Regions from separate parts of the Nocardia grenadensis genome, predicted to be linked through region 1. Evidence: riboswitches for the same ligand, from Rfam matches in the RefSeq annotation. Region 1 holds a riboswitch; each other region holds the start of a gene.
The links. A riboswitch is a leader RNA that binds a small molecule or an ion and turns the genes downstream of it on or off. The one in region 1 is predicted to bind cobalamin.
Positions count from the first base shown of each region.

Region 1 (7,216 bases):
GAATTCGTTGTAACGCTCGTACCGCAGCAGTTCGTACAGGCGGCTGCGGGGCTGCATACGGTCCAGCAGGCCGGACTGCGTGCCGGCGGTCTGGATCTCGTGCAGGCCCGCCTCCGCGGCGTACATCGCCAGCCGGAAAGTGGACACCGGGTAGATGACCATGTTGTAGCCGATCGATTCGAGAGTGGCGGCCGGAATCAGTTCCGACTTACCGAATTCGGTCATATTCGCCAGCAATGGAGTGCTCACCGCCTCGCGGAATTTCGCGAAGTCCGCGGGCGTGCGTAGTGCCTCGGTGAAGATCAGGTCCGCGCCTGCCTCGGTGTAGGCCCTCGCACGCTCGATCGCCGCGTCGATTCCCTCGATTCCCGCCGCATCGGTACGCGCGCAGATCACGAAGTTCGGATCGCGGCGGGCGGATACCGCGGCCCGCAGTCGGCGGACCATTTCCGCGGTGGGCACCACTGCCTTGCCGTCGAGATGGCCGCAGCGTTTCGGGTTGACCTGGTCCTCGAGGTGGCAGCCGGCGATCCCGGCGTTCTCGAGTACGGTGACCGTCCGGGCGGCGTTCATCGGCTCACCGAAACCGGTGTCGGCGTCGATGAGAATCGGCAGATCGGTGACCCGGGCGATCTGCTGCCCGCGTCCCGATACCTCGGTGAGCGTGGTCAGGCCGATATCGGGCAGGCCGAGTTCGGCCGACAGCACGGCACCCGAGACATACACGCCCTCGAAGCCGATCTCCTGGATCAGAGTCGCCACCAGTGGGTTGAAGGCGCCGGGGAATCGCTGGATCCGCCCGGAGGCCAGGCCGGCCCGGAACGCGGCCCGCTTGTCCGCGGCGGGCGTCGGCGCAGCGAGGAGCCCGGTCATCAGAACAGTCCCTTCGGGGCGTGCGGCGCGCGGGCGAGCACATCCGGCGAGACGGTGAAACTCAGCTGCGGCAATTCGTCGGCCGTCAACTCCCCTGTGCGCTGGGCCACCTCGAGGAAGCGGTCCTGTTCGGCCGGATCGACCACGCCCTCGGCGAGGGTGCGGAATTTGGCGACATACTGCTCGCGGGCGAAGGGCCGCGCGCCGAGCGGGTGGGCATCGGCGACGGCGAGTTCGTCGACGATCACCTCCCCACTCTTCAGCGTGACCTCGGCGCGGGCACCGAACGCTTTCTCCCGCGGGTCGGTGGAGTGATAGCGGCGGGTCCACTCCGGATCCTCCGCGGTGGAGATCCCGCGCCACAGCGCCACGGTGTCGGGGCGCTGCGCGCGCTCGGGTGTGTAGGACCGCTCGTGATGCCAGGTGCCGTCCTGCAGGGCGACGGCGAAGATATAGGGCACCGAATGGTCGAGCGTTTCCCGCGACGCCCCCGGGTCGAATTTCTGCGGATCGTTCGATCCGGTGCCGATCACCACATGGGTGTGGTGACTGGTGTGCAACACGATGGAGGCGATCTGGTCCAGGTCTCCGATTCGCTCGCGCATCCGGCGGGCGAGATCGATCGGCGCCTGACTCTGGTATTCCGCGGAATGCTCCTTGGTGTAGGAATCCAGGATCGCCCGCTTGGGCTCCCCCGGCCCGGGCAGCGGCACCGAGTACTCGGCCCCCGAGCCCCCGAGCAACCAGGCGATCACCCCGTCCTCGCCCTCCCAGACCGGCGCCGGCGCGCCCTCCCCGCGCAGTGCGCGATCGACGGCCTCCACCGCCATCTTCCCCGCGAACGCGGGGGCGTAGGCCTTCCAGCTCGAGATCTCGCCCTTCCGCGACTGACGGGTCGCGGTGGTGGTGTGCAGGGCCTGCCCGATGGCCTGGTAGATGGTCTCGGCGTCGAGGCCGAGCAGGCTACCGATACCCGCCGCGGCCGACGGTCCGAGATGGGCCACATGATCGATCTTGTGCTCGTGCAGGCAGATAGACCGCACCAGGTCGATCTGGATCTCGTAGCCGGTCGCCAAACCGCGGAGCAGGTCACGACCGGTACGTCCGGCGTGCTGGGCGACCGCCAGGATCGCCGGAATATTGTCGCCCGGGTGGGAGTATTCCGCGGCCAGGAAAGTGTCGTGGAAGTCGAGCTCGCGTACTGCCACACCGTTGGCCCAGGCCGTCCATTCCGGCGAGAACCGGCCCTCGGCACCGAACACGGTCGCCCCCGGCCGGTAGGGATGCGCCAACGCCTGGGCCCGGGCGTTGGCTACCGGACGTCGGGTCAGCGCGGCCGCGGCGACGGCGGCGTTGTCGATGATCCGGTTGACGATCATCTCCGCGGTCTCCGGAGCGACCTCCACCGGATCGGTCGCCACCTCGGCGATCTGCCACGCCAGATGCTCCTCGCGGGGGAAATGCTCCGCGGAACGGTGGGTGCGGACGAGATGATTCTTCACGGTCCAGGACCTCCAGGCGATCGGTGGAATTCACTCGATTCGCACGCTACCGAGAGTCCGGGGCCGCGGAAACGGGTTGCAGAAGGCGAATTATGCAGAATAGATCCTGCGAATTTGCGTAAGTTGCGGAAGGTCGCCATACGCCCGGACCTGCACTGACACTGCCAGCAGCCGCCCGGGCACACGATCCGGCATCGCGGCGGGCCTGAGCACGCCGAAACGAATGACGTGTAAGGGCCGTAGATCGAAAATTACGAGCGATATCAATTCGCGGAATACCGAGCGTCCGATTACGGCATGCATCGGAATAATCCCGATGCCGCCGGTTCGGGCCCGATCAGCGAGTGTTGCTCGCCGGTGCGTAAGGAGTATTCGCCGGACGGTTCTCGTCGGCCGCGAGCGGACGGCCGATCTGCGGAAACGCCCGCTGCGCGCACGCGGTGCGTTCACAGACCCGGCAGCCGGCACCGATCGGGACAGCGACCGCCGGATCGCGCACCGGGAGCCCATGCGAGTAGACGAGCTTCTCCGCGAAGGTCAGGTCGCAGCCGAGACCGACGGCGAAATGCCGTGCCGGCGCCAGATATCCGGGGTTGCTCTCCCCGGTCGTACGGGCCAGCCACAGATAGGTACGCCCGTCGGGCATCTCGGCGATCTGCGTGCGGATCCGGCCCGGGGTCGCGAAGGCATCGTGCACCACCCACAGCGGACAACTCCCCCCGACCCGGGAGAAGTGAAAAGCGGTAGCGGACTGCCGTTTCGAGATATTTCCCGCCCGGTCGGTGCGGACGAAGAAGAACGGCACGCCGCGTTGCCCCCGCCGCTGGAGCGTCGAGAGCCGGTGACAGACCGTCTCGAACCCGACCTCGAATTGCGCGGAGAGCAGGTCGATATCGTAACGCAATCGCTCGGCCGCACCCAGAAAACGCCCGTAGGGCAGGATCAGCGCACCGGCGAAGTAGTTCGCCAGCCCGATCCGCAGCAACCGCAGCGACTCCGCCGGTAGCGGCCCGGTCTCCGTGAGCAGCTCGTCGAGCGCCTCGGACTGCGTGAGAAATGCCAACTGAGTGGCCAGCTGGAACGCCCGCTGGCCCGCGGTCAGCCGCCGCGCGAGCGCGAGTACGCGGGCCTGCGGGTCGTAGATGCGCTTGGGTCCCGGCCTGCCGGGATCCTCCGAACGGATCCGCACCGCCACCCCGAACTCGTCACGCAGCAAACGCGCCAACTGCAGATCCAACCCGCCGAGCGTGAAGCCGCTCCGGGTGAACAGTTCCTCCGCGGCGGTGTCGAGGACCGGAATGTGATTGCGCCGGTCGTAGAAGTAGTCCCGCACATCCTCGTAGGGCATAGCGGTGCGCGGTGCCTTGGCCGGACCGTCGATCCCGGCGGTGAGTAGTTCCAGCTGCCCGTCGGCCGTGCGCAGCCGCCGATGCTGACTGATCAGCAGCCGCGCCGCCGTCGGCACCCGGGACAGCAGGTCGTCGAGTTCGCTACTGGTAACCGCCGCCGTCTCGGGATCCTCGACGAACACTTCCTGCAGGTCCGCGAGCAGCCGCGCGTCGGTCTCCGGCGCGAAGAACCCCACCTCCAGGTCGAAGGTGGAGGTCAGGCGCATCAGCACCGGCACCGTCAGCGGCCGCTGATCGTTCTCCAGCTGATTCACATAACTCACCGACAACCCGAGCGCCTTGGCCAGCCCCGACTGCGACAGCCCCCGCTGCTCCCGCAGTGCACGCAACCGCCCCCCGCCGTACATCTTCTCCACCGCCGGCACCTTTCCTCGCATGACCACTCACGACCCACCCGATACAGCGATCCGGACTCGAACGACAGCGAGCCCGGGCCCCAGGCACCGGACCGCACGGGAACCCCGGCGGCGCATTCATGTTCCCGCCGAACAGCTTCGAAGAGGCCTGCACAGCGCACGCTCCATCGGTAGCACCAACGACCACCACCCACGAACGCGCGACCCGACGCCCCCGGGCACGGTCCGGGGCGTAGAACGGCGGCGAAACGCCCGATCCGCGAGGCGACAGCCAACCGGACACGGCGTGCCCGGCACAACCGGCAGGTCTTCGGACTCGCGGGCACCGACCCTCACTCGGTCGACCCGGGTCCGCACCCGGGCTGCTACTACCACGCCGTCGCTTCCCGAACCTCCGGCCCAGTGCGTCTGACGGCGGTCGCTCCCGCTCACCGCTGCGGGACAGTCCCGGATTCCCACCGGGTTCCCTCTCACCCGCCACCCGATGTCACCGACACCGAACGACAGGCTTCGACATCCCGCGCACACCGAAACAGCGCGGGATGAACCAGCTGCATCCGTCAGGATATGCCCGGCTCGAGCTGGGACTCCAGTGGGGCGGTGGGCAGTACCGGCGTACAACGCGCACGGACTACCCATCGGACGCCGTAGATAGGGGGACGGACAGCGAAACGCCGCCGGGCAAAGAGCCCAGCGGCGTCCGGTCGGGAAGTCGACGTCCAACAGGCGCCTCTCGGCGAGTGGTCGCTCGTAGCGACAGAAGAAGGCGCGGCCCGGGGCTGTCCGGACGCCGACAGGGGTCCAACAAAGAGAACCAGGGAGCTATTCGATCAGGTACGTGATGCCGGACACCGGAGATCCGAGCGCGCGGAGAGCCGGGGCAGCAGCCGAGCCCACACGGCAGCACACCCCGCGGCCCGAATGCGGTCCGAAATCCGACAACACCCCGCTCAACCAGCCGATTTCCTCTCTCGAACACCTCTGAGGTAATCTCATCGAGCGCCGGAACACACGGCGCAACGGGCTGTGGCGCAGTTTGGTAGCGCACTTGACTGGGGGTCAAGTGGTCGCAGGTTCAAATCCTGTCAGCCCGACCATAGAAAAACCCCTTCCCACCTGCATGGGAGGGGTTTTCTCTTATTCCACCAGTCGGAGTTCGGGACCAATTCGGACCAGCACGGCCAGAAGCTCGCGGCGTCGGTACGGCGCAGGACCACCGGTAGCGCCTCCTCGAGGATCGGTATCGGCCGGGCCCGCTTGGTCTTGGTGCCCTCCCCCGCACCGCCTCGTATCCTCCTGCCGAGTTACCCGAGCCGGCTGTCCGGCTCGTCGCGTCCGATCCCTTGCGGCACTATCGCGCGAGAAAGTGCCAGCCGACCCATGCCCACACGAGCACACCAGCGATCCTCGCAACCCGAGTGCGCGTGAGGTACGCGATTGTTTCGCCCAGAGGCGCGACCAGATCCCGGCGCACATGCGTGACCGCGACCATGCCGAGCGTGACCGCCAGTACCAGCACGAAGCCGACGATGATGATCATCCGATCGCTCATCTCGACACCAGCCACCAGCCGACACCCAGCCATACCAGCCATCCGGCCAACCGCAGCGGCCACTGCTCGAGTGCCGGATCCAGCAGCGTCGACAATGTCGGGTGTACGTGGCTCGGCTGCGTCCAATCAGGTTTCCGCACAAAGGCGTACACTTCCCACGCCGATGCGGTGACCAGCAGCGTCGACCAGACTGCCACTCCGCGCCGCAGCCGGGCGGTGGACGGGATCGGCCTGGCCCCAGCGTGGAACGCCAGTACCGTCGCCACGACCACCGGCACCAGCACCAGCAGGGTTGCCGGCCAACCGAACGGTCGGGTGGCGGCTCCACCCGCCGCCAGCACGGCACCGGCGGCCAGCAGCGGCATCCGCCGCCGGCATGATCGGGCCGAGCGCTCCGGTTCCCCTGTCACATGGGCAGAATAAGGCCCTGGGCGCCGGTGCCGGGCCATCGGTCACCCAGCCACGCCGCGACGATCTCGACCCGCTGCTCGCGACCGTACCGGATTGCTCGCCACGATTCCCAGGTCGGAGACTTCGCCGACATCCTGCGGCACCGGATATCCCACCTCCAGCCGGGCTCCCGAACTGCTGAACGCGACCGCCGAGACGTACCTGGCCCGGTCTACCCATCCAGCACCATCCGGACGTTCCACGCGCATGCCAACGTGCTGGATCAAGCCACCGACCGCCGCGGGAGCGATGCGGCCGAGCCAAGGCGAGGCCGATATGGAGAAGTGATGATCGACGCAGGCAGGGCGCATCAAGGGTCGGCGTCAGTTGGCGAGCGACCGCGCTACCGATTCGGTACGCCAGGAACGTCGGAGGCACGGTGCCGGATGCGTCCAGTTGTCGGTGGGGTACTCCCGTGCCGTCCGCTCCGCTCGGTGCGGGCGCGACTGTCGGCCGCAGGCACGCGCTCGTCGTCCAGTGTCGGGATGGAGCGTGCCAGGACGACCTCGGACCTGGTACGCCCGCCGACCCTTCTTTGCTGCGGCTGTATCCGGGAGAGTGGTTCTGGACCGTCCCAGAGGTGTCGTGTCGTCGCTCGAAGAGATCTACGGTGGAGATATGACCGCCTTGGGGCGTCGGCATCTATTGGTCGCGCGGGATGCCGACACGGTGCGCATCACCATGAACCGGCCGGAGCGGCGCAATGCTCTGTCGGGCGAGTATCTGGTCGAACTGCTTGCCTTCCTGGCGAAGCGCCCACCCGTCTGGCGCGATTAGCGCTGCAACAGTGACGTCGGCTCGGGCATTCCCCCGGCCGGGTTATCGAACATACGTTCTAACTCGAGGTATGCTGCATCGGTGACCATGAATTCGACCGCGCTGGCGCCGGCTGCCCGAACACCAGGATGGCCGGAGCTGGCCGATGTCGACTTGCTGCGCGCACTCGTCGAAACCGAACGCCGCCGAAAGCACCTGGATGCCGCCATGCGCGCGGCCGTCGCCGAGGCCGAACGTCGTGGCCTCGCCGCGGACACCGGCTATAGGGACACCGTGGAGTTATTGACCGATCTGCTG
Region 1 covers NZ_CP192054.1:2,692,712-2,699,927, reverse strand. Annotated here, with positions in the region: gene prpB (methylisocitrate lyase) at 1-873, opposite strand, end outside; gene prpD (2-methylcitrate dehydratase PrpD) at 873-2,375, opposite strand; gene ACQPYS_RS12190 (short-chain fatty acyl-CoA regulator family protein) at 2,713-4,140, opposite strand; cobalamin riboswitch at 4,425-4,656, opposite strand; tRNA gene ACQPYS_RS12185 (tRNA-Pro) at 5,161-5,237, shown strand; gene ACQPYS_RS12180 (DUF6186 family protein) at 5,492-5,680, opposite strand; gene ACQPYS_RS12175 (hypothetical protein) at 5,689-6,102, opposite strand; gene ACQPYS_RS12170 (hypothetical protein) at 6,099-6,236, opposite strand; gene ACQPYS_RS12165 (hypothetical protein) at 6,761-6,919, shown strand; gene ACQPYS_RS12160 (hypothetical protein) at 7,007-7,216, shown strand, end outside.

Region 2 (7,216 bases), 2.3 Mb from region 1:
GGACTTGTTCTCCACCTGCTGGAGAGCCATTCCGGCCTGCACATTGATGAGCGAGAGATTGTGCCCCACCACATCGTGCAGCTCCCGGGCGATCAGCAGGCGCTCTGTGCCGACCTCGAGTTCCCGCTGCTGCCGCGCCGCCATGCGTTCGGCGGTGTCCAGGGCCTGCCGGGTCTGTGCGAGTAGGCGACGGTGCCGCAGCACTTCGAACAGCGCCGCGGCCAGCGCGACCCAGCCCAGTAGCCCGACCATCTGCCAGCCCGTCATCGCGCACTCTCCACCTGCACCACCCTATTCGCCTGTTGTGCTCGGTCGTCGGCGCACACCCGGATTACCGGTGCCGCAATGGTATTCCGATGACGAATGCGCCGGTTCCGGGTGGGCCGGTCGGCAGCGGCGCGTGATCACCGCATCTGCGGCAGTACCCGCCCCGGCGCGGGTATGGTCCAGTGATGGTCGACCAGCAAGTGCGTGTACCGGACCTGTCCACACGGCCGTACGAACTCACCGTGGAGCGGGTGATGACCGCTTCACCCGAACTCCTCTACTTGGCGTGGACCCAGGGCTTCGATATCTGGTTCGCGGAACCGTCCTCGGTGCGGATGCGGCCCGAGGTGAACGAGCCGTTCTATTTCGAGACCCGGGAGGAGGGGAACTCTCGGCCGCATTACGGCCGCTTCCTCCGTCTGGAACCGGGCCGGCTCGTCGAAATGACCTGGGTGACCGGCGCCGGCGGCACCGAGGGCGCGGAAACGGTGGTGCGGGTGGAACTGGTCAAACAACCCCGTGGCATCCGGTTGCGGTTGCGGCACAGCGGTTTTGCCGACGAAGCGGCCCGCGACCGGCATCGGGACGTCTGGCCCGCGGTGCTGGCCCGCCTCGACGAACGAACTGCGACGAAGTGAGGGTACTAGTAGGTTCGAGTCCGACTCACAACGAATCGTCTTCGAAAGGATCGTGATGCCCACACGTACCGCGCGCACCGCATGGACCGGTGGTCTCCAGGACGGCTCCGGCCAGGTCGAGCTGATCAGCTCGGGGGTCGGTAAGTACGAGGTGTCGTTCCCGAAGCGGTCGGCCGATGACGCCGACGGCACAACCAGCCCGGAGGAACTGATCGCCGGGGCACATTCGTCCTGCTACGCGATGGCGCTGTCGAACGAGATCGCTCAGGCCGGCGGTACCCCGCAGAGCCTCGACGTCTCGGCCGCGGTGACCCTGGGCCCCGACCCGGCGGGCGGTTTCCGGATCAGCCGGATCGCACTGAAGGTACGTGGCCGGGTATCCGGCCTCGACGAGGCGGGTTTCGCCGCCGCGGCCGCTGCGGCCAAGGCCGGATGCCCGGTGAGCAAGGCCCTGGGCGGAGTGGACGACATCACCCTGGACGCGGCGCTGGAATCCTGAGATGCCTGTCCCGGGCCCCGCGCGGGCCCGGGACAGGGAAGGGCCTTTACCAGGGCCTACCGGCGCCGTGTCCGGCCCGGAACCACGCCCGGGCGCCCCGTGTGTACATGGCGGGGATCGCGACGAATACCGCGCATAGATGGCCGGCCCGGGTGAGCGCCAGGAATACGGTCGCGGCGCTCATATCGGCGAACACACCGGCGCCTCCGTTCGCGAGCATCCGAACAGGCTCCACCACCAATGAGGCCGTACCGACCACGCCTATCCCGGCGGCGAGCAGATTCCTGGCCCAGCGTTCGCCTCGCAGCATCCGCCACGCGACACCGAGAACCGCCAGGTAGATCCCGGCGCGCAGTAGCCAACCGCCGGTGAGTTCGCCGATATCCGCTGCGTCGCCCAGCAATGCGCCCCGGACCGCGGCTTCGGTGATACCGCAGCCCACGGCCGCCACGAGCGCGACGAAGGCGATGGTGACGGCTGCGGGCCGCCGGGCGAGTGGACTGTCCGGGTGGGCGAGCGTGGTGTCGTGCATACCTCGACCATGCCCGGTGACTACCGCTCCCCGGATCAACCCGCTGTAGCAGCAGCCTCCGCTACCCGGGTACCACCGCGGTTGCTCCACTCGGTGAGCGCGGCGAAGGCCAGAGCGATCCCGACCCACAGCGCGGTGGATACGGCCAGCGACGCGGCGCGGAACTCCCACAGCAGCGAGGCCGGGAAGTCGGCCCCCACTTCGTTCACCCCGGGCAACAGCACGTAGCCGAGGGTGATTACCAGTACGAATCCGGCCGCGGCCGCGACGAGCCGGAGGGATTCGGGCCGCGGCCGCAGCGCCTTCCAGATGTACACACCGGCCGCGACGGCCACCAGGCCCAGCACCACCGAGGCCAGCCAGAGCAGGGTGCGCTCGTTGATCGTCTCCGGGTCACCGACCGCCGGTGGGTTGGCCGGATACTTGAAGAACGGCACTGCCACCACCGCGACCCAGCCGCCCAGGCCCAGCCCGAGTATCAACCGATGACCGGGCAGCGCGGTGAACCGCCGGGCGTAATGCGCCGCGGTCGCCACGATCGCCCCGAACGCCATCCCGGCCAGGGCGTCTGCCAGGAACTGCCCGAATTTCTGCCACGGCCTGCTCACCACGGCCTCGTCCCCGTGCGTGTGCGCTGTCTCCCCGTGCGTATGTCCGGTACCCGAATCCTGGGCATGCTCCGGCGTGGGAGCCGCGGCCTCCTCGATGGCGATGGCGGCATCGACCTTGGGCTCGCCGACGAAATTTCCGACGACACCCGCGAGGAGACCGGCGATCAGGCCGGCGAGCAGACCACGGAGCAGCAGGGCACCGAAAGATCCACTCAATGGCACGGGACACCCAGCAGGTGGCGCCCGTCGTGCATCAGCTCGTGCAGGAACATACCGCCGCGCGATACGGCGCCTTGATCGAATCCGACCAGGTAGAGCGTCAGCAGTGCCAGCAGGACGACGCCTACTGTGACGAGCACTGTCGCCGCCGTATCGGCGGCCCTGCTCGGGACATGGGCTATGGCCATGGTGGGTCCTCCTCATCCGGATGCTCGCGTCCGGTTCGCGAGTTGTGCGCAGGTGCCGGTGTCTGACTCTGCCCACCCGTTCCGGCGCGGACATCACAGTGGCGCGACCGCTCCGGGTTCTCACCGGATTACCGCATCACCTTTGCTTTCACCTCGAACTGTGACACCGGCCGTCGCCGCCGTCAATATGTCCACGAACGATCACCGGCCACGCCGCCGGTGGTCGGCGGCGTGGCCGGTGTGGGGGAGGCGATCAGGACGCGGGTTTACCCGCTACATCGAGTACGACCTCGAACTCCAGCAGTGAAGCGCCGGTGGCGACAGGCTTGTTCTGCTGTCCGGCATGTGCCTCTTTGGCGGGGCCGTCGCGCCACGCCGCGAAGGACTCCTCGGAATCCCACTGGGTGACCACGAAATACCGATTCTCGCCGGCCGTGGGCCGCAACAATTGGAAGCCGAGAAACCCCGGGGAGTTTTCGACCGCGTGCGCGCGATGGGCGAACCGCTTCTCCAGCTCGGGACCCGCGCCCTCGGGGACCTCGATCGCATTGATCTTCACAACAGCCATACCCCTGAGCTTAGGTATCGCGAGTCCGGGAGGGACAGTGCCGCACGCCACAGCGGGTCACTACGTGCACCGCCCGGTGGCGCCGACCCCGCCCTGTGGAGGGTTGTGAATAAACTCGGCCCGGTGTTGCACGACGAAGGCGGGACCGGGATCCCGATACTGCTGCTGCACGGGTTGATGGGCAGCGCCCGTACCTGGCAGAACCAGGTCCGGTGGTTGCGTGACCACGGCCGGGTGTTCACCTTCGACGCCGCCGGGCACGGGCGCCCCGCACCGCCCGAACTCACCACCGACGCTTTCGTCGCCGATCTGGCCGCCGCCACCGCGCGCATCGCCGAGCCGATGATCGTGATCGGGCATTCCATGGGTGGTCTGCACGGCTGGGTGTTCGCGGCCACGCATCCGAACCGGGTGCGCGGGCTGGTGGTGGAGGATATGGCAGCCGATTTCACCGGCCGTACCGCTGCCCACTGGGCCGCGATGGTCGAGGCCTGGCCGCAGCCCTTCGCGGACGAGGCCGCCCTGGTGGCGCATTTCGGCCCGGTCGCCGGCCGTTACTTCCGGGATTCGTTCCAGCGGGGCCCGGACGGTTACCGGTTGCACGGCGAGGTGGCCACCTTCCGGGATATCTCGGAGGAGTGGGGTGCCCGGTCGTTCTGGGCGGAGTGGGGCAGGCTCACCGTCCCTACGCTGCTGCTAGAAGGCGAATACACGATCACCCCGCCGGGGCAGATGCGCCGGATGGCCGAATTACATCCCGCCGCCGAACATGTCCTGGTTCCCGATGCGGGTCACCTGGTGCACGATGACCAGCCGGCGTACTACCGGGCCGAGGTGGAGCGTTTCCTCGCGCGCCTGCGCGGAGTCCCCGGAACTGTCGCCGAGACCTGAGCGCTCCGGCCGCGGCGGGCGTCAGCCCTCTCCGGCCAGGGCGAACCGTCCATCGTCGGTCTGCTCGATCAACCCGTCCACCAGCAGCGAATCCAATGCGCGGTCGCGCTGGCCGGGATCGCGGGTCCAGGCGAGATCCAGCCGGACGCGTTCCACCGGCGCGTGCGCGGCCCGCAGCACGTCGAGCAGCCGCCCCCGCGCCTGCCGGTCGGTACCCTCGTACTTCTGCGTCCGGCGTACCGACTCGGCCGCCGGCCGGCCCGCGGCGACCCACGCGCAACGCGGCAGCGGGCAGCGCCCGCAATCCGGGGTCCGCGCGGCGCACACCGTCGCGCCGAGTTCCATCAGGGCCGCCGAGAACACCGCTGCCCGGTCGATCCGGCCGGGCAGCAGCGCCTCGGTTTCCCGTAGATCGCGGGCGGCCGGATTACCGGCCTCCCGGCCGTGCACGGCCCGGGCCACCACCCGACGGACATTCGTGTCCACCACCGGGACTCGTTGCCCATAGGCGAAACAGGCGACCGCCCGCGCCGTGTAGGCGCCGATGCCGGGCAGCCCGAGCAGCACTTCGACATCGTCGGGCACCTGGTCACCGTGCTCGGCGGCGAGGACCTGGGCGCATTCGTGCAGGCGCAGGGCTCGGCGCGGATAGCCGAGTTTCCCCCAGGCCCGCAGCACCTCACCCGCGCTCGCCGCCGCCATGGCCGAGGGCACCGGCCAGCGTCGCACCCATTCCCGCCAGATCGGTTCCACCCGCGACACCGGCGTCTGCTGCAGCATGATCTCGCTCATCAGGATCTGCCAAGCGCTCACTCCGGGCCGCCGCCAGGGTAGGTCCCGGGCCGTCCGCGTGTACCAATCGATCAGGGTGTCGGAGTCGATCGCGCCGGGTTCGATCGACACGACACCGCGCCCGCCCGAACCCGGCTTCCCGATACCTGCGCTGCTCACCGACCCACTCCATCCACCTCACCGTGCAGTTCCACCGGTTCGGCGTGGCCCGACGCCGCGCTGTAACGGGACGGAAGCAAGCGAGCACATCAAATCGTGCAGAATGGACACCATGCCTCAGTCCAACCCGGTAAGTGCCTGGAAGTCGCTGCGCGAGGGAAACGAGCGCTTCGTGAACGGCACGCTGCTGCATCCTAGTCAGGGAGCCGCCGATCGAGCCAAGCTCGTCGCCGGCCAGCATCCGACCGCCGTGCTATTCGGTTGCGGAGACTCCCGAGTCGCCGCGGAACTGATCTTCGACCAGGGTCTCGGCGATATGTTCGTGGTCCGCACCGCGGGCCACGTCATCGACGCCGCGGTGCTGGGATCGATCGAATACGGCGTCGGTGTGCTCGATGTACCGCTGATCGTGGTACTCGGCCACGACAGCTGCGGTGCGGTGAAAGCGACGCTGGACGCGCTGGACGGCGGCGAGGTGCCCGGCGGATTCATCCGCAGCATCGTCGAGAAGGTCACGCCGTCGATGCTGATCGGGCGCCGCGAGGGGCTCGAATCGGTGGACGAGCTCGAAGCCCGCCACGTGGTGGAGACCAGCAGCCTGCTGATGGAACGGTCGATGATCGTGTCCGAGCGGGTGCAGGCCGGTAAATGCGCGATCGCCTGCGTCACCTACAAACTGGTCGACGGCCGGGCGAAGCTACACCGCGTGGTCGGCAATATCGGCGAGACCGTCTGACTCCGTGGGCGGCTGCCGGCGGCACCTTCGGGTGTGCCGTTGACGACCGCTGCCGCCCGCTGCGCTTACCGTTGACACGTGTTGGAACCGACAGGACCGTTACCGCCGGAGATCTACTGGCGGCGTCGTGTGTTCGCCATCGGCGCGCTCGTGGTCGCGCTCGCGGTGGTGATCTGGCTGGCCGTCACCGTCTCCCGGGGCGGTGACGCGCCCGATGCCGCCGCGGTGGCATCGGCCTCCGAGACCACCGAGCCCGGCCCGGGGCCGGCCGCATCGTCCACCACGGCGACCGGCACGCGTGCGTCCGGCACGACATCGGCTACGCGCAGCAGCGAACCCACCCCGGCGGCCGCCGGTCAATGCGCCGACCAGTCACTGGCCATCAAGGTGTCGGTGGGGCAGCCCACCTACCAGGTTGGTGAAGAGCCGGTGTTCGGGATCGTGATCACCAATATCTCCGGTGCGGCGTGTACCCGGGACGTGGGATCCGGGCTGCAGCGCGTATCCGTGCACTCGCTCGACGGTGGGCGGCAACTGTGGGCGAGCACGGACTGTTTCCCCGACGGCGACCCGGATGTGCGCACCCTCGACCGCGGTGAGCAGGCCGCGTTCACGGTCACCTGGACCGGCGCGACCTCGCAGCCGGAATGCGCGGGGGAGCGGGTGCAGGTACCCGCGGGCGCCTACAACGTGGTGGCGCAGATGGGTTCGGTGCGCAGCGCGCCCGAACCTTTCAATATCGCCTGAGCGGGAGTCATTTCTTGGTCAGGCCGGCCAACCGCAGCGCGCCGCGCAGGCCGGACGCCTCGTGCAGGGTCATCGGTGTGGCCTTGCCGTCGGTACCCGGCGGCACCACCGCGGTGGTGAACCCGAGTCGTTCGGCCTCGGCGAGCCGGCGGGTCACCGAGGTGATCCGCCGGACCTCCCCGGCCAGCCCCACCTCGCCGAGGATCACCCAACCGGGCGGTAGCGCTGTATCGCGAGCCGCGCTGGCGATGGCGAGTGCGACGGCGAGGTCCGCGGCCGGTTCGGTGAGCCGCATACCGCCCACGGTGGCCGCGTAGACATCCTGTTTACCGACATAGACACCGCACCGGCTCTGCAGCACCGCCAGCA
Region 2 covers NZ_CP192054.1:373,964-381,179, forward strand. Annotated here, with positions in the region: gene ACQPYS_RS01680 (sensor histidine kinase) at 1-267, opposite strand, end outside; gene ACQPYS_RS01685 (SRPBCC family protein) at 453-905, shown strand; gene ACQPYS_RS01690 (OsmC family peroxiredoxin) at 961-1,404, shown strand; gene ACQPYS_RS01695 (hypothetical protein) at 1,451-1,936, opposite strand; gene ACQPYS_RS01700 (CbtA family protein) at 1,972-2,769, opposite strand; gene ACQPYS_RS01705 (CbtB domain-containing protein) at 2,760-2,954, opposite strand; cobalamin riboswitch at 2,991-3,138, opposite strand; gene mhuD (mycobilin-forming heme oxygenase MhuD) at 3,208-3,522, opposite strand; gene ACQPYS_RS01715 (alpha/beta fold hydrolase) at 3,646-4,413, shown strand; gene ACQPYS_RS01720 (A/G-specific adenine glycosylase) at 4,435-5,295, opposite strand; gene ACQPYS_RS01725 (carbonic anhydrase) at 5,477-6,100, shown strand; gene ACQPYS_RS01730 (hypothetical protein) at 6,179-6,847, shown strand; gene radA (DNA repair protein RadA) at 6,855-7,216, opposite strand, start outside.
Region 2: another riboswitch for cobalamin. It lies ahead of ACQPYS_RS01705 (CbtB domain-containing protein); the one in region 1 lies ahead of ACQPYS_RS12190 (short-chain fatty acyl-CoA regulator family protein).

Region 3 (7,216 bases), 360 kb from region 1:
TCACCGGCGGACAGCTCGCCCGCGCGCTGGACCACTTCGAGGAAGCGGTCCTGCTCGGCCGGATCGACAACCCCCTCGGCGAGGGTGCGGAATTTGGCGATGTACTGGTCGCGGACGAAGGGTCGCGCACCCAGCGGGTGGGCGTCGGCGATCGCGAGCTCGTCGACGATCACCTCACCACTCTTCAAGGTCACCTCGGCGCGCGCGCCGAACGCTTTTTCGGCCGGGTCGGTGGAGTGGTAGCGGCGGGTCCACTCCGGGTCCTCGGCGGTGGAGATCTTGCGCCACAACTCGACGGTGTCCGGTCGCTGCGCGCGTTCGGGCGCGTAGGAACGCTCGTGATGCCAGGTCCCGTCCTGCAGGGCGACCGCGAAGATGTAGGGCACCGAATGGTCGAGGGTCTCCCGCGACGCTGTCGGATCGAACTTCTGCGGATCGTTCGAACCGGTACCGATCACGACGTGGGTGTGGTGGCTGGTGTGCAGCACGATCGAGGCGATCTGATCCAGATCACCGATCCGGTCCCGGAGGCGGCGGGCCAGATCGATCGGGGCCTGGCTCTGGTATTCGGCGGAATGCTCCTTGGTGTAGGAGTCCAGGATCGCCCGCTTGGGCTCGCCCGGACCGGGCAGCGGCACCGAGTACTCGGCCTTCGGGCCGCCCAGCAGCCAGGCGATCACACCGTCTTCGCCCTCCCAGATCGGCGACGGCGCGCCTTCACCGCGCAGCGCGCGGTCCACGGCCTCCACGGCCATCTTCCCGGCGAACGCCGGAGCGTAGGCCTTCCAGCTCGAGATCTCGCCCTTACGGGACTGGCGGGTCGCGGTGGTGGTGTGCAGAGCCTGACCGATCGCCTGGTAGATCGTCTCCGAATCCAGTCCGAGCAGCGTTCCGATACCAGCGGCGGCCGACGGGCCGAGATGGGCGACGTGGTCGATCTTGTGCTCGTGCAGGCAGATCGAACGCACCAGGTCGATCTGGATCTCGTAGCCGGTGGCCAGACCCCGGATCAGATCCCGGCCACTACGGCCCGCGTGCTGGGCGACCGCCAGGATCGAGGGGATGTTGTCGCCCGGATGGGAGTACTCCGCAGCCAAGAATGTGTCGTGGAAATCGAGTTCGCGCACCGCGACTCCGTTGGCCCAGGCCGCCCACTCCGGCGAGAAGCGGCCGTGGACGCCGAACACGGTCGCGCCCGGCTGATACGGGTGCGCGAGCGCCTGGGCGCGAGCATTGGTGACCGGGCGCCGGGTCAGCGACGCCGCGGCGACCGCCGCATTGTCGATGATCCGGTTGACGATCATCTCCTCGGTCTCCGCGGCGACATCCACCGGGTCGGTCGCCACCTCCGCAATCCGCCACGCCAGATGCTGCTCGCGGGGGAACTGCTCCGCGGAGCGGTGGGTACGGACGAGATGATTCTTCACGGTCCAAGGCCTCCAGGGGGATCGGCGTATTTCGCTCGATTCGGACGCTACAGACGCGAAACAGCTGTGGAAATCCGTCGCAAAGGGCGAATTTTGTGGAGACAGACCTGCAAAGTTGTGGAGTTTGTGGAGGGCAGTACCGGACCGGGACAGGAATCGGCGCGCGAGCGGGCGCCGATTACTCTCGTGCGCGCCTCACCGGTCGATCCGATTCGATCGAGCAAGGCCGCTGCTCATGCGACGAAAGGGTTCTTCGATACCGACGCGCCCCCGGGCACGGGGTTCTCGATGTCACCCCGGATCCCTTCGTCGACGGTGAGCAGTTCAGCCCGCCGGAACTACGCGCCCGTCCTGGGCTGACACACTCACCGCAGTTACCCGCGGTCAGTCGGTTGATGCGGGTGCGTAGGGGGTGTTCGCCGGACGGTTCTCATCGGCGGCAAGAGGCCGTCCGATCTGCGGGAACGCGCGTTGCGCACACGCGGTGCGTTCACAGACCCGGCATCCTGCACCGATCGGAACAGCGGCGGCCGCGTCATGGATCGGAAGGCCGTGGGAATAGACGAGTTTATCGGCGAAGGCGAGATCGCATCCGAGACCCACCGCGAAATCCCGCGAAGGCGAGAGATATCCGGGATTGCTCTCCCCTGTCGTGCGCGCCAGCCACAGATACGTGCGCCCGTCGGGCATCTCCGCGATCTGGGTGCGGATCCGGCCCGGGGTGGCGAAAGCGTCGTGCACCACCCACAGCGGGCAACTACCGCCCGTCCGGGAGAAGTGGAACGCGGTGGCGGACTGCCGTTTCGAGATATTTCCCGCACGGTCGGTGCGGACGAAGAAGAACGGGACGCCCCGCTGCCCGCGCCGCTGCAGCGTCGACAGACGATGACACACGGTTTCGAAACCGACCTCGAATTGCGCTGCGAGTAGGTCGATGTCGTAGCGCAACGACTCCGCCGCGCCGAGAAACAGCCCGTAGGGCAGAACGAGCGCGCCCGCGAAGTAGTTGGCCAGCCCGATACGCAGCAGCCGCCGCGACTCCGCGGGCAGCGCCGCCGTCTCGGTGAGCAGAGTTTCGATCACCTCGGACTGGGTGAGGAACGCCAACTGTGTCGCCAGTTGGAACGCGCGCTGCCCGGCGGTGAGACGCCGCGCGAGCGTGAGTGTGCGCGCTTCCGGGTCGTAGCTCCGTTTGGGCCCGGGCCGCGCCGGATCCTCCGACCGGATTCGCACCGTCACCCCGTGCTCGTCGCGCAGCAGTCGTGCCAGCTGTAGATCCAACCCGCCGATACTCAACCCGCTCGCGGCGAAGAGATCCTCGGCGGCGGTATCGAGTGCGGGGATGTGGTTACGCCGGTCATAGAAATAGTCGCGGACATCCTCATAGGGCATCGCGGTACGTGGATCCGGGACCGGACCGTCGAGTCCGGCGGTGAACTGCTCGAGCTGCCCGTTGACCGCGCGCAGGCGCCGGTGCTGCCTGATCAGCAACCGCGCCGCAGACGGCACCCGCGAAAGCAATTCATCCAGTTCGCCGCCGCTCACCGAACCAGACTCGGGGTCCTCGGTGAACACCTCATGCAGATCAGCCAGCAACCGAGCATCGGTCTCCGGCGCGAAGAATCCCACCTCCAAGTCGAATGTCGAGGTCAGACGCATCAGCACCGGCACCGACAACGGGCGCTGATCGTTCTCCAGCTGATTGACATAACTCAGCGACAGCCCGAGCGCCTTGGCCAGCCCGGATTGCGACAGGCTCCGCTGCTCACGCAGAGCACGAAGCCGGCCACCGGCATACATCTTCTCCACAGCAAGCACCCCTTCCATGATCGGCACCGGCTCGCCCACGCGATCCGCCGGTGTTCCGGCCGCACCGGCCCTCAGGTCACCGGCGACGGCCGGTGACCCGAGCCGCATCGCGGGGAAAGGTCCGAAAGTGACGGCATGATGCGAACTCCTCGGGTGGCAGCCTGTGACCGTCACCGGTGCGAGCGCGCACGACGACTACGCACCCGGCGAGACCCGGATACGTGAGAATCGGCGTACCGCCTGATCCACGAGGCGACGACCGCCGGACACGTCGTGCCCGGCGCAACCGGCAGGTCTTCGGACTCGTGGGCACCGACCTCGATCGGTCGACTCGGGACCTGGCGCGCTCCCCGAGCTGGTACTACCACGCCGTCGCTTCCCAGGACCCGGCCCAGTGCATGTGACGGCGGTCGCTCCCACTCACCGCTGCGGGACAGTCCCGGATTCCCACCGGGTTCCCTCTCACCCCCGCTCGCGGTCACCCGACCTAGAGCGGAAAGGCTTCGACATCTCACACCGTCGCAACAGCGCGAGACGAACCAGCTGCGCTCATAAGAATATCCCTGCTGGTGAGCCCCGTCCCCACTGGGCGCAGTGCCCCACCGCCCAGGGTCGAGCCGGCAGCGGAAAGACGCCGGATCCCGCCACCCGATTCCGCCGCCGCCGGTGTGGTGCGCCGGCAGAAGCGGGGGCCTCAGGGCGCCCGGTGATCGAGAACGCCGGCGTCCCGCGCGCAGCCCGAATGCCAGTCTGACCAGGCGCTGGTTGCCGCTCGTCCCTGGACGCGCGGCTCGCAAGAGGGAATCCGGTGGGAATCCGGAGCTGCCCCGCAGCGGTATGTGGAAACGACCGCGGTCATCAGCACTGGGCGCCCGCCCGGGAAGCGACCGCCAGTAGGCGACGCCGGCCGGCGTCATGTCCGCGAGTCCGAAGACCGTCCACAGCAGTCACCGCTGGGAACACATGCCCACCGGTACCCCTACCGGCCACCATGATCCGAAGCATCGCCCGCTCGCGGCCTTCCTGTGAGGAACCCCCACATTGCTGGGGGGGTGTCCCTATGTTTCTTGTCAAGCCGTGGGTTGAGGTTGTGCCCGGGTGAGGCTTGGGCGGGGCGTGCGGTCGGTAGCGTGGTCTGAGTGGCGTCGAAGGCTGAACGGCAGGCTGCTCGGGATCGTGTGGCGGTATATCACGAAGAGCGGCTCGGTGAGTTGGTCGAGCACGTAGGCCGGGCATTGGACCGGTTCCGTGCCAGCCAGTTGGATGCGTTCGAGGTCGATGCGGTGATCCACCAATACCATCGGGCGGCTCAGCGGTTGTGGACGTTCTGTAGCCAGTCCGGTGTGCAGGTGGAAGCCACCGCGCATCTCATCGAAGGCATGGCGGGCGGGGGTGAGGTGATCGATTGGTGGCAGCGCGGCATGTCGGTCAGGGCCCGGCGTGCCCAGGGGCTGGACGCTTGATCGGTGTCTGGCAGTTGCCGGCGATCAGGCCGCTGGTGCTGGAATGCGGTAGGGCTGTTTGTTTCGGAGCATGGCGTAGAGGACGTCGCATCGGCGTCGGGCGAGGCAGATGAGGGCTGCGTTGTGTTTCTTGCCCTCGGCTCTCTTTCTGTCGTAGTAGGTGCGGCTGGCCGGGTCGTGCAGGGCGGCGAACGCTGACAGAAACAACGCCCGTTTCAGTTTGTGGTTGCCGGATCGGGCAGGGTGTTCACCGCGGATGGAGCTTCCCGATCGGTGGGTGATCGGGGCGATGCCGGCGTAAGAGGCGAGGTGGCCGGCCGAGGCGAACGCGGTGCCGTCGCCGACTTCGAGCAGGATGCGGGTGCCGGTCCTGACTCCGATGCCGGGCATCGAGGTCAGGACCTCGGCAAGAGGGTGATCGGCGAACATCTCCTCAATGTTCTCGGCGATCTGCTTGCGCTGTAGAAGAACTGCTTTCAACGAATCCGCCAGCTTCGGCAGCACGGTTTCCGCGGCTTTCGTGCCGGGAACGGTGACAGATTGCGCGGGCAGCGCGGCCAGGATCTCCTCGACCAGGCGTGCTCCCATTCGTGGGGCATGTTTAGTGGCGATGGCGGTAAGTTTGCGCCGACCAGCGGCCCGGATGCCTTCGGGACCGCCGCAGCGCGACAGGATCTCCAGCACCGCCGGGTGCGCGATGCGGGGGCCGAGGACGCGTTCGAGGGCGGGGTGGATGCCGGTGAGCAGGCCGCGGATGCGGTTGCTGGTGCGGGTTGCTTCGCCGGCCAGGTCGTCGTCGAAGCCGGCCAGAACACCGAGCTCGGTGAGTGTTTCGTCACCGACGTCGACGCGGCGCAGCGTGTGCGGCATCGTGCGGGCGGCATCAGCGATGATGTGAGCGTCGCGGGCATCGGTTTTGGCTTGACCTGGGTAGAGGTCGGCGATGCGGCGCATCGACAATCCGGGCAGGTAGGCGACATCGTGTCCGCAGGCGCGCGCGACGGTGACCGGCAGGGCGCCGATCGTGTTGGGTTGATCGACCACGATCAGCAGCCGCCCGTGGGTGGCGAGTTTGTTGAACACGGCCCGCAGCCGGGATTCATCGTTGGGTAGTGCCTTGTCGAACAATCGTTTCCCGGCCGGGTCGAGCCCGACCGCGTGATGTTCGCCTTTTCCCACGTCAACGCCGCAGAACACGGCATAAGGTTGTGTCACCTTGCTCGGTCCTCAACTGCCTCGAAACGCTCACTGGACGGTCGCCGATCCAGCGTCAACGCCCGGCACCCACGTTACGAAGAGACCTACCAGCGGCCCTGTCCCCATCAGCGGTCCGTCGACGCCACCAGGACCCGGCGACACCACCCCCCGGATCATTCGAACGACAGGGGCAAGAAGTCATACCGGGCCTGGCGACCGTGGGCCCGGTTCCGGGCCCACGAAAAAGGTAACGGGGTGAACCACCACCGGTTGGGGACAGCCTCCTTCGTAGAGGTGCACGGTCATCATCATGTCGAAGCGTTCCCCGCTCGCAGCGACCCATACGCTCGAAGCCGGCATCCGTGCCAGGTTTCACCTCATGTCGCAGCCGGAATCGCGTGCTGTAGTCCTTACTTGAACACGCGATGCCTCGGCCGGGATCTCGTCGGACCCGACCATTGAAGCGGCCCGGAGCTCCTCCGGTCGGATCATCAGATCGACGATTCGCAGCCAATCCGAATCCACAGTGGACCTCCACGGCGCACTCGCCTCCGCAACAGCATTGTCGTGGATTGGTCGCTGGGTGGCACAGGGGATCGATCCTGCAGCTGCCGCCGACAGGTTCGTGAATCGGCGGCCCTACGGCCGTTTCCCCTCGCAGGCGCGGAGGACGGCACCGCCCGGTGACGCCGCGCACAGTTATTGTGTTGCCGACATGGCCGTCACGATGCAAAATCGTCGCCAATCGAGTTACTTTCCCAGACCTGGCAACGGCACTTCCCACCTGGAGGTGGGCAGAACCTCTCTCCTGCCGCCGGTTTCGATCGATGCTACCCGGGGCCGGTTGCTGAACGCGCTTCGAGCGGCGGTCATGTGGGTTGTTCTGAAGGGATAGTACCGAGATGATTCCAGCCCATCGAGCAAGGAAGTTCGTTGATCGCCCCTGTGATTCCGCCGAGCAGACCCCGGAAAACGATCATCCGTGAAATGTCTCTCGGACACCCACCCGGCCGCCTTCCCCGCACCGACGTGCGGATCGGAATGTCCACCATCAGCGATGGCGGCAGGATCACCGACCGCCTACTCCTGACCGAACTCGGCTGGTCCGCAGCAGTCCACCTCGAACTCGAAATCTGCGATCCGGGAGTACTTTGGGCCCGCCCGTCGGCATCTGGACCGGTCTCGATCTCTGCGGCCGGATACTTCCGGCTGCCACAACGCCTTCTTCGTCAGTTGGGACTGCGCCCCGGTGACCGCGTCCTTTTACTCTCCCGCCACGGCGGACGAGAAATGTCAATCCATCCACCCGCAGCAATCGCC
Region 3 covers NZ_CP192054.1:2,336,144-2,343,359, reverse strand. Annotated here, with positions in the region: gene prpD (2-methylcitrate dehydratase PrpD) at 1-1,427, opposite strand, end outside; gene ACQPYS_RS10680 (short-chain fatty acyl-CoA regulator family protein) at 1,812-3,236, opposite strand; cobalamin riboswitch at 3,508-3,737, opposite strand; cobalamin riboswitch at 4,036-4,172, shown strand; gene ACQPYS_RS10675 (hypothetical protein) at 4,376-4,699, shown strand; gene ACQPYS_RS10670 (IS110 family transposase) at 4,724-5,914, opposite strand.
Region 3: another riboswitch for cobalamin. It lies ahead of ACQPYS_RS10675 (hypothetical protein); the one in region 1 lies ahead of ACQPYS_RS12190 (short-chain fatty acyl-CoA regulator family protein).

Region 4 (7,216 bases), 1.3 Mb from region 1:
TCGGCTCATCTACTTGCGACAGCGCCTGGAAGACGCCTCGGATCCGCATGGTTTCGGCGGCCTGATCTCGGCCCAGCAGCTCCAGGCCGGGTTCGGGCACAAGGCTCGCGCCGCCGCCGCCCTGCTCGATCACTACATCGAAGCAGCCTATCGGATGAAGGAAGCGTTCCTGGTCAGCGGCGGGCTCTACGACGAGGCCGACGCCGCGAACGCCGCCGCGGTACGCGCCCTCGAAGCGAGGCTCGATCGATGATGCGATACCTCCGCCGCGGCTCCGGCCTCCGCGGACCGCGTGTACTCGCTTCGAAGGAGGCCTCATGACAGGGACCGATCCCGATTACATCAGCGCCATGGAGCATTTCGAAGCCATGCGCCATGAGGACATCTATCGGGCCACCCAGCAGATCGATGCCGGTGAGATCCTGCGGATGTCCGGCACCTGGGTGCACGCCGCCACCACCTTGCAGACCTCGCTGCCGCTGACCCGCGCCGGCGCGGACCGGGTGATGAACGCGATGGAATGGGACGGGGAGGCCGCCGACGCCGCCTTCGCCAGCACCCGCGGTTTCGCCGATTCGGTGGAGGAACTGGCCGGTGTGCTCGGTCAGGTGGGGTTGCGCCTGGGTGCGGTGGCCGCGGCCGCGGAAGCGGTGAAGATCGCGGTGGTTCCGCCCGGTGATTCCGGCCCGGTCGGCGCGCTGGCCCGGCTGCTGGAGGCGGCCAAGGTGATCGACGCGCAGATGGTGCAGGAGGTGCTGCGCCAAGAAGCGATCCTCACCATGAATATGGTCTACAAACCCGCCTATCTGGCGGCGGGTACCGCGGTGCCCGCGCTGCCCGAACCGCCGGCCGCCCCGGGTCCGCTGCCCCCGCTCGGTCCGCCGCCGGCACCCCGCGACCGGATCGATTCGGCGGTCGGCGCGGACTCGGCCCCGGCCGTGGGGGATTCCACCGCACCCGGCGGCGAGGCCACCGAGTCCGGGGGCGCCGCCGATCAACCGGCGCCACAGAGCGACTCGGCCCCGACGCCTCCCGCGCCGGGAAGTCCTACGCCGGAGGCGGATTCCGCGCCGGACGGCCCCGCGGCACCGGACGGTGACCCCGCGCCGTCCCCCGGAAACGACGGCGGACCCCCGCGGCCACCGGCCCGCGAGGTTCCGGAGCCGACCGACGGCTCGGCGCCCCCCGCGGAGCCCCCTCCCGGAGATACCACACCGGCACCGCCCGCCGCCGAACAACCGCCCGCTCCCGCGAATCCGGCCGAGCCGGAGTCGCCCGCGCCACCGGGTCCGACCGCGGCGCCGCTCTCGGATCCGGCCGGTCAGCCCGGTATCACGGGGCCGGTACCCGGACAGCGCGCCCCGGATCAGCCCGGGGTCATTCCACCCCGATCTTGAGGCGGCGCCGCTGTGCCCTACCGGGCGGGATAATCCTGCACCCAGTGGAACCGCGGGCCGTTCAGCGGGAAGGCACCGGGATCCACCGCTCGTAGCTCGACGGTCACCGGCCGTCCGTCCAGTTCTCCGGCCAAGCGCAGGACGCCGGGTTCCGGACGGGTATAGGCGAAGTCGGCGGTCGGCATGCCCGCCGGATCGGCGCCGACCGGGGCGGCGACCGTGAGGGTGTGCGCGGTCGCGTCGACCTGGGCGGGCACCGTCACCAATGCCCCGTCCATCCGCTGCCACGACACCGCACCCTCGGTCTCGATCACCAGCCGCTGCCAGCGGTCCGGGTCGGTGAGCAGCGGGGGTACCGGCCGGCCGTCCATCCGGAACTCGGTGACCTCCCACAGCCCGTACAGCTCGGGCTTCGGCGCACCGCCGCCGTAATCCCGCCAGCTCGACCAGCCGAGTACCGCCACTCCGACGACCAGCCAGATGCCGACCGCCGCCTCGGCGAACCCCACGATCCGCGTGCCCCGCCGACTGGTGCACAACGGCGGTTGCACGGCGGGGTCGGCACGGCGGGCGAGCAGGAAGAAGTCCGCGAAACGGCGGGCCTGTGGGAGGAGCAGGAGCAGCGAGAAGACCAGCAGATGGAACGACACGATCTTGACCGGCACATCGAAGGTCATGTTCAGCACGAACACCTGCGCCATGCTCACCACACTCAGCATCGCGCCGAGGGTGGCCGTGCGCGGTACCAGCAACAGCAGACCACCGAGCAGTTCCGCCACCCCGAGCAGGATTTCGTACACCGGCGCGCTACCCACCTGCAACCACAGCACCGCCATCGGAGTGAGCTGGCCGTAGGGCTGGACGAGCGCCGAGAACGGGGGCGGCGGCATCTGGGTCGGCACCGCTTTGGCGATGCCGTAGAACAGCATCTGCCCGGCGACGCACCACCGCAGGAGCATCAGGAACCACGCGCCAGCCCGCGGATACGCGAGGCGCCGCCGGTCGAGCACCGACCACAGCGTCGCCGCCAGGGCCGCCACCACCAGCGCGGTGAACACCATCACCCAGATGATCGCCTGGTCGCCACTGCCGGAGTCCCGGTGCAACTGCACGTCGATGCCGAATACCGTCCGTCCCACCCAGTTCAGCACCGACTCCACCGCCAGCAGTGGCCACATCGGTGCGGTATCGGGCAGGAACTGGTGGGTGAACCCGGTGAAGACGAACAGGATCTGCCCGATCATCACGCAGAAGATCACGCTGTAGACGACGCCGAACCGGAACGCCACCCGCGCGGGCCACGACCAGCGCACCGGCCGCGGGTTCTCGGGTTCGGACAGCTCTCGCCCAGCACCGGTGACCGTCCGAACCGCACCCATACCACGACCTCGCTGTTCCGATTTGTTCGACGACCCACCCCGACCCGGAGCCCCACTCGAACCTAGACCACCTGCCGGGCCCGGCGCCTCCGTGACAACCCCTATTCTCCGATCCTCCCTTCGCACGAGTTCGCCCACTGCGACGAGGCCTTTCAGGGGAACCCGCAACCGAACCGCGGGCGCTGTCTTCGGCGTGATACATCCCGGCCCCGCTCGTGCCCGGCCGCTGTCGGCACCTCGCCGCCTATCGTGGATCCGTGCCCACACCACCTACCGGTCTCGCCGCGGACACCGGGCCGATCACGCGATTCGTCACCGATCTGTTCGGCGCCGATCTACTCGGCCTGTACCTGTACGGGTCGGCGGTGACCAGCGGTCTGCAGTACGACAGCGACCTCGATTTCCTGGCGGTCACCGCCGTCGCCCTCGACGACGACCTGCGTACGCGTCTGTCCGAGGGACTGCTCCGGCAGTCGGGACGGTGGCCACGCACAGGCGGGGCCAGACCGGTGGAACTGACCGTGGTGGCCCGCGACGCCGTCGTACCGTGGCGCTTCCCGCCGCGCGGCGAGTTCGTGTACGGCGAATGGTTGCGGACGGAGTTCGAGCACGGCGCGGTCCCGCCGCCGGCGCCCGACCCGGATCTGGCGATACTGCTCGGTGTGGTTCGCGATTCGTCCGTGGCGTTGGCCGGACCGCCCGCCGATCGGTTACTGGATCCGGTACCGCCGGAGGATCTGGTTCGCGCGATCACGGCGAGCCTGCCCACATTGATCGCGGGCGTGGACGGTGACGAGCGCAATACCGTCCTGACGCTGGCCCGGATGTGGGTCACCGCGGAGACCGGGGAGGTGGTCTCCAAAGCCGAAGCCGCCCAGCGCATCGCCGCCCGGGCGCCGGCCCCGCACGCCGCGCTGCTGCACCGCGCGCGGGACGGCTATCTCGGTGTGGCGGTGGACGACTGGACCCGGTATCGCGACGAGACCGCGGCCTTCGTGCGGTATGCCGCCGCGGGAATCACGGCCGCCGCCGCGGTCACCGGCCGCGCACAGCGCTGAACGGTCCGCGCCACACCGGGGCCCCGGATCGGGGCGGCACGTACGCGGGCCCGGAACCGGAGCGGCGGATCGGCGGCGACCGGCACCTCCTACCAGGCGATGGCCCCCTGTGCACCGACGAAGGAGCCGTCGGTGCACACCTGCGGCGATTCCGCCGCCGCGAGGACGACCTGGGCGGCCTGTTCCGGCGTCGTCGGCGCGTCGGCCGCCGCGGGCGCCAGTTCGGTCGCGACGAAACCGGGGCATACCGAGATCACCCGGACGGCGGTATCGGCGAGCGATTTCGCCAGGCCTACCGTGATGCTGTTCAGTGCCGCCTTCGACGCCTGGTAGCCCGGGACCACCATCGAGTAGTACGCCGACTCCGGGTTCCGCTGCTCGGTGAGCGAGCCCATCTCGCTGGAGATGTTGACGATCCGCCCGGCCGGTGCGCGGCGCACCAGCGGCAGCAGCGCTTCGATCACATTGGCGGGGCCGAAGGTGTTGGTCATCAAAGTCTCGGTGAACGCGCCGGGGTGGGCGAAGTTCACCGTGCCGGTGGCGGTGGCCTCGGGCAGGATGCCGGCATTGTTCACCAGCACATCGATGTGGTCGTACCGTTCGCCGAGGGAATCACGCAGGCACCGCGCGCTGTCCGCTGAGCACACGTCGAGGATTTCGCCCTCGGCCGCCGACCCCGCCGACCGCAGTTCGTCCACCACGGCGTTCACCGCCGGCGCGCGGCGCCCGGTGACGATCACCCGGTAACCCGCGCGGGCGAATGCCGTCGCGGTGGCGCGTCCGAGCCCGCGGGTCGCTCCGGTGACCACCACGATCTTCTCCGACATGTTCGTTCCTTTCGTGATTTCCGTTCGTGCCCTATGAGCATCAGTGAGGGCATAGCGTGCACGCTGGCAGAAAATCGCCGTCGCATTCGCCCGCGGCCGGTTCGAACCGGTCGAACGTCCAGTTCCCTGTCGGATAGCATGGGCGATGGCCGCTCTGCGGTCACGACGTGATGAGGGAACCCGGTGGAAATCCGGGACTGGCGCGCAACGGTGACACCCGCGGGTGAAGTCCGATCACTCATCCGCCGAGCTCGGTTCCCGGCCTCGCGCACAGGCCCAGACGCAAGGAGTCCACGCCGTGACGCGGTCCATTTCCCTGGCGGTCACCGCCGTGGTATCCACCCTCCTGATGACCGCATGTGCCGGTACACCCGATTCGGGCGGTCCGGCCGCCGGGTCCACCGCCGGCTATCCGCTGACAATCGAGAACTGCGGCGTCGAGGTCACCGTGGCGGCACCGCCGCAGCGGGCGGTCGCGCTCAATCAGGGGTCGGCGGAAATCCTGCTGTCGCTCGGTCTGGCCGATCGGATGGTCGGCACCGCCACCTGGACCGATCCGGTCCGAGAGAACCTGGCCGCCGACAACACGCGCGTGCCGCGGCTGGCCGACAATCGCCCCTCCTTCGAAGTGGTCCTGGACAAGGAACCGGATTTCGTCGCCGCCTCCTTCGGCGGCACCCTCGGTCCCGGTGGCGTGGCCGACCGGCAGCAGTTCACCGAGCTGGGCGTACCCACCTACCTCTCACCGACCGATTGCGCCGACAAAACCGATATCAGCGTCAATGCCGACGGCGCCCGTACCGCACCGCTGACCATGGATTCGGTGTACCGGGAGATCCGCGACCTGGCCGCGATCTTCGATATCCCGGACCGGGGTGAGCGGCTGGTCACCGACCTCCGCGACCGCTACGCTGCCGCGTCCGGTCGGATCGCGGCGGATCGGGTCTCGCTGGCCTACTGGTTCGCCGATACCGCCACGCCGTACGTGGCGGGCTGTTGCGGTTCGTCCGGGATCATCACCGACGCGGTCGGCGCGAAGAACGTATTCGACGACACCACCGACGAATGGCCGCAGGTCAGCTGGGAAACCGTCCTCGACCGCGACCCGACCGCCCTGGTCCTGGCCGACCTGAGCCGGCGCAGCCTCGCCGGGGACGCACTGGACAGCAAGATCGCGTTCTTGGAATCGAATCCGGTGACGGCGAAGCTGACCGCGGTCCGCGAGCGGCGCTACATCGTGGTCAATGGCGCCGATCTGAACCCCTCGATCCGGACGGTCGACGGGATCGAGAAGGTCGCCGACGCCCTGGCGCGGTGGGGTTACGGTTCGTGAGGTCGGCGGCACCGAGCACCACGGTCCGGCTCGCCCGCGCTCCCGCGACGGTGGCGCTGGTGGTGTCCGGGGTGGTCGTGCTGGTCGTCTCGATGGCCTTCACCATCACGATCGGTCCGGCCGAGCTGTCGGTCGGCGAGGTCTACGCCGTGCTGTTCGAGAAACTCGGTGCCGGTACCGCGGCCGTCTCGCCTATCCGCGAAGGCATCGTCTGGCAGTTGCGGCTGCCCCGGACCCTGCTGGCCGCGATCTGCGGGGCAGGTCTGGCGGTATGCGGAGTCGTCATGCAGTCGCTGTTGCGTAATCCGCTCGCCGATCCGTTCGTGCTCGGGATCTCCTCCGGCGCCTCGACGGGTGCGGTACTGGTGGCGGTCCTCGGTGTGGGTGGCGGCCTGATCTCGTTGTCCACCGGCGCTTTCCTCGGCGCACTCGTCTCGTTCGGGCTGGTGCTGGTGCTGGCCGCGGGAGCCGGGGGTGGCACCGCGAAGGTGGTGCTGGCCGGGGTCGCCGGAACCCAGCTGTTCTCCGCGCTCACCTCGTTCATCGTTCTGTCCTCGGCCGATGCCGAACGGACCCGCGGCATCCTGTTCTGGCTGCTGGGTTCGCTGGCGGGCGCCGGCTGGACCGATGTGGGCACGACCGCGGCCGTCTGCGCCGCCGGGCTGGTATTATGCGGGTGGTATGCCTCCGCGCTGGACGCGTTCACCTTCGGCTCGTCGACCGCCGCGACCCTGGGCGTCGCGGTCGGCCGGACCCGGCCGATCCTGCTCGTGATCACCGCACTGATCACGGCGGTCCTGGTCAGCGCGGCCGGGGCGATCGGTTTCATCGGCCTGGTGCTACCGCACGCCGCGCGGTTCCTCGTCGGGCCCCGGCACAGCCGGTTGATCCCGGTGACCGCGGTCCTGGGCGCGATCCTGCTGGTCTGGGTCGACGCGCTCGCCCGGACCGTATTCGCGCCGCAGGAGGTACCGGTCGGCGTCGTCACGGCCCTCATCGGCGTGCCCGCCTTCGCCCTGCTGCTGTTCCGCACCCGGAGCGCGCCGTGACCGGCCGGACAGTCGAATACCGGACCTCGCCTCCGCGGAGCGCACGGTGACACTGCACGCACAGGACCTGTCCTGGACCCGCGGCGGCAACCTCGTTGTCGACGCGGTGACCGTCCACCCGGAACCCGGGCAGACAGTGGGGCTGCTGGGACCCAACGGTTCCGGTAAATCGT
Region 4 covers NZ_CP192054.1:1,383,852-1,391,067, reverse strand. Annotated here, with positions in the region: gene ACQPYS_RS06155 (hypothetical protein) at 1-253, shown strand, start outside; gene ACQPYS_RS06150 (hypothetical protein) at 318-1,397, shown strand; gene ACQPYS_RS06145 (DoxX family protein) at 1,415-2,776, opposite strand; gene ACQPYS_RS06140 (aminoglycoside adenylyltransferase family protein) at 3,034-3,834, shown strand; gene ACQPYS_RS06135 (SDR family NAD(P)-dependent oxidoreductase) at 3,924-4,661, opposite strand; cobalamin riboswitch at 4,791-4,941, shown strand; gene ACQPYS_RS06130 (ABC transporter substrate-binding protein) at 5,011-5,994, shown strand; gene ACQPYS_RS06125 (FecCD family ABC transporter permease) at 5,991-7,043, shown strand; gene ACQPYS_RS06120 (ABC transporter ATP-binding protein) at 7,090-7,216, shown strand, end outside.
Region 4: another riboswitch for cobalamin. It lies ahead of ACQPYS_RS06130 (ABC transporter substrate-binding protein); the one in region 1 lies ahead of ACQPYS_RS12190 (short-chain fatty acyl-CoA regulator family protein).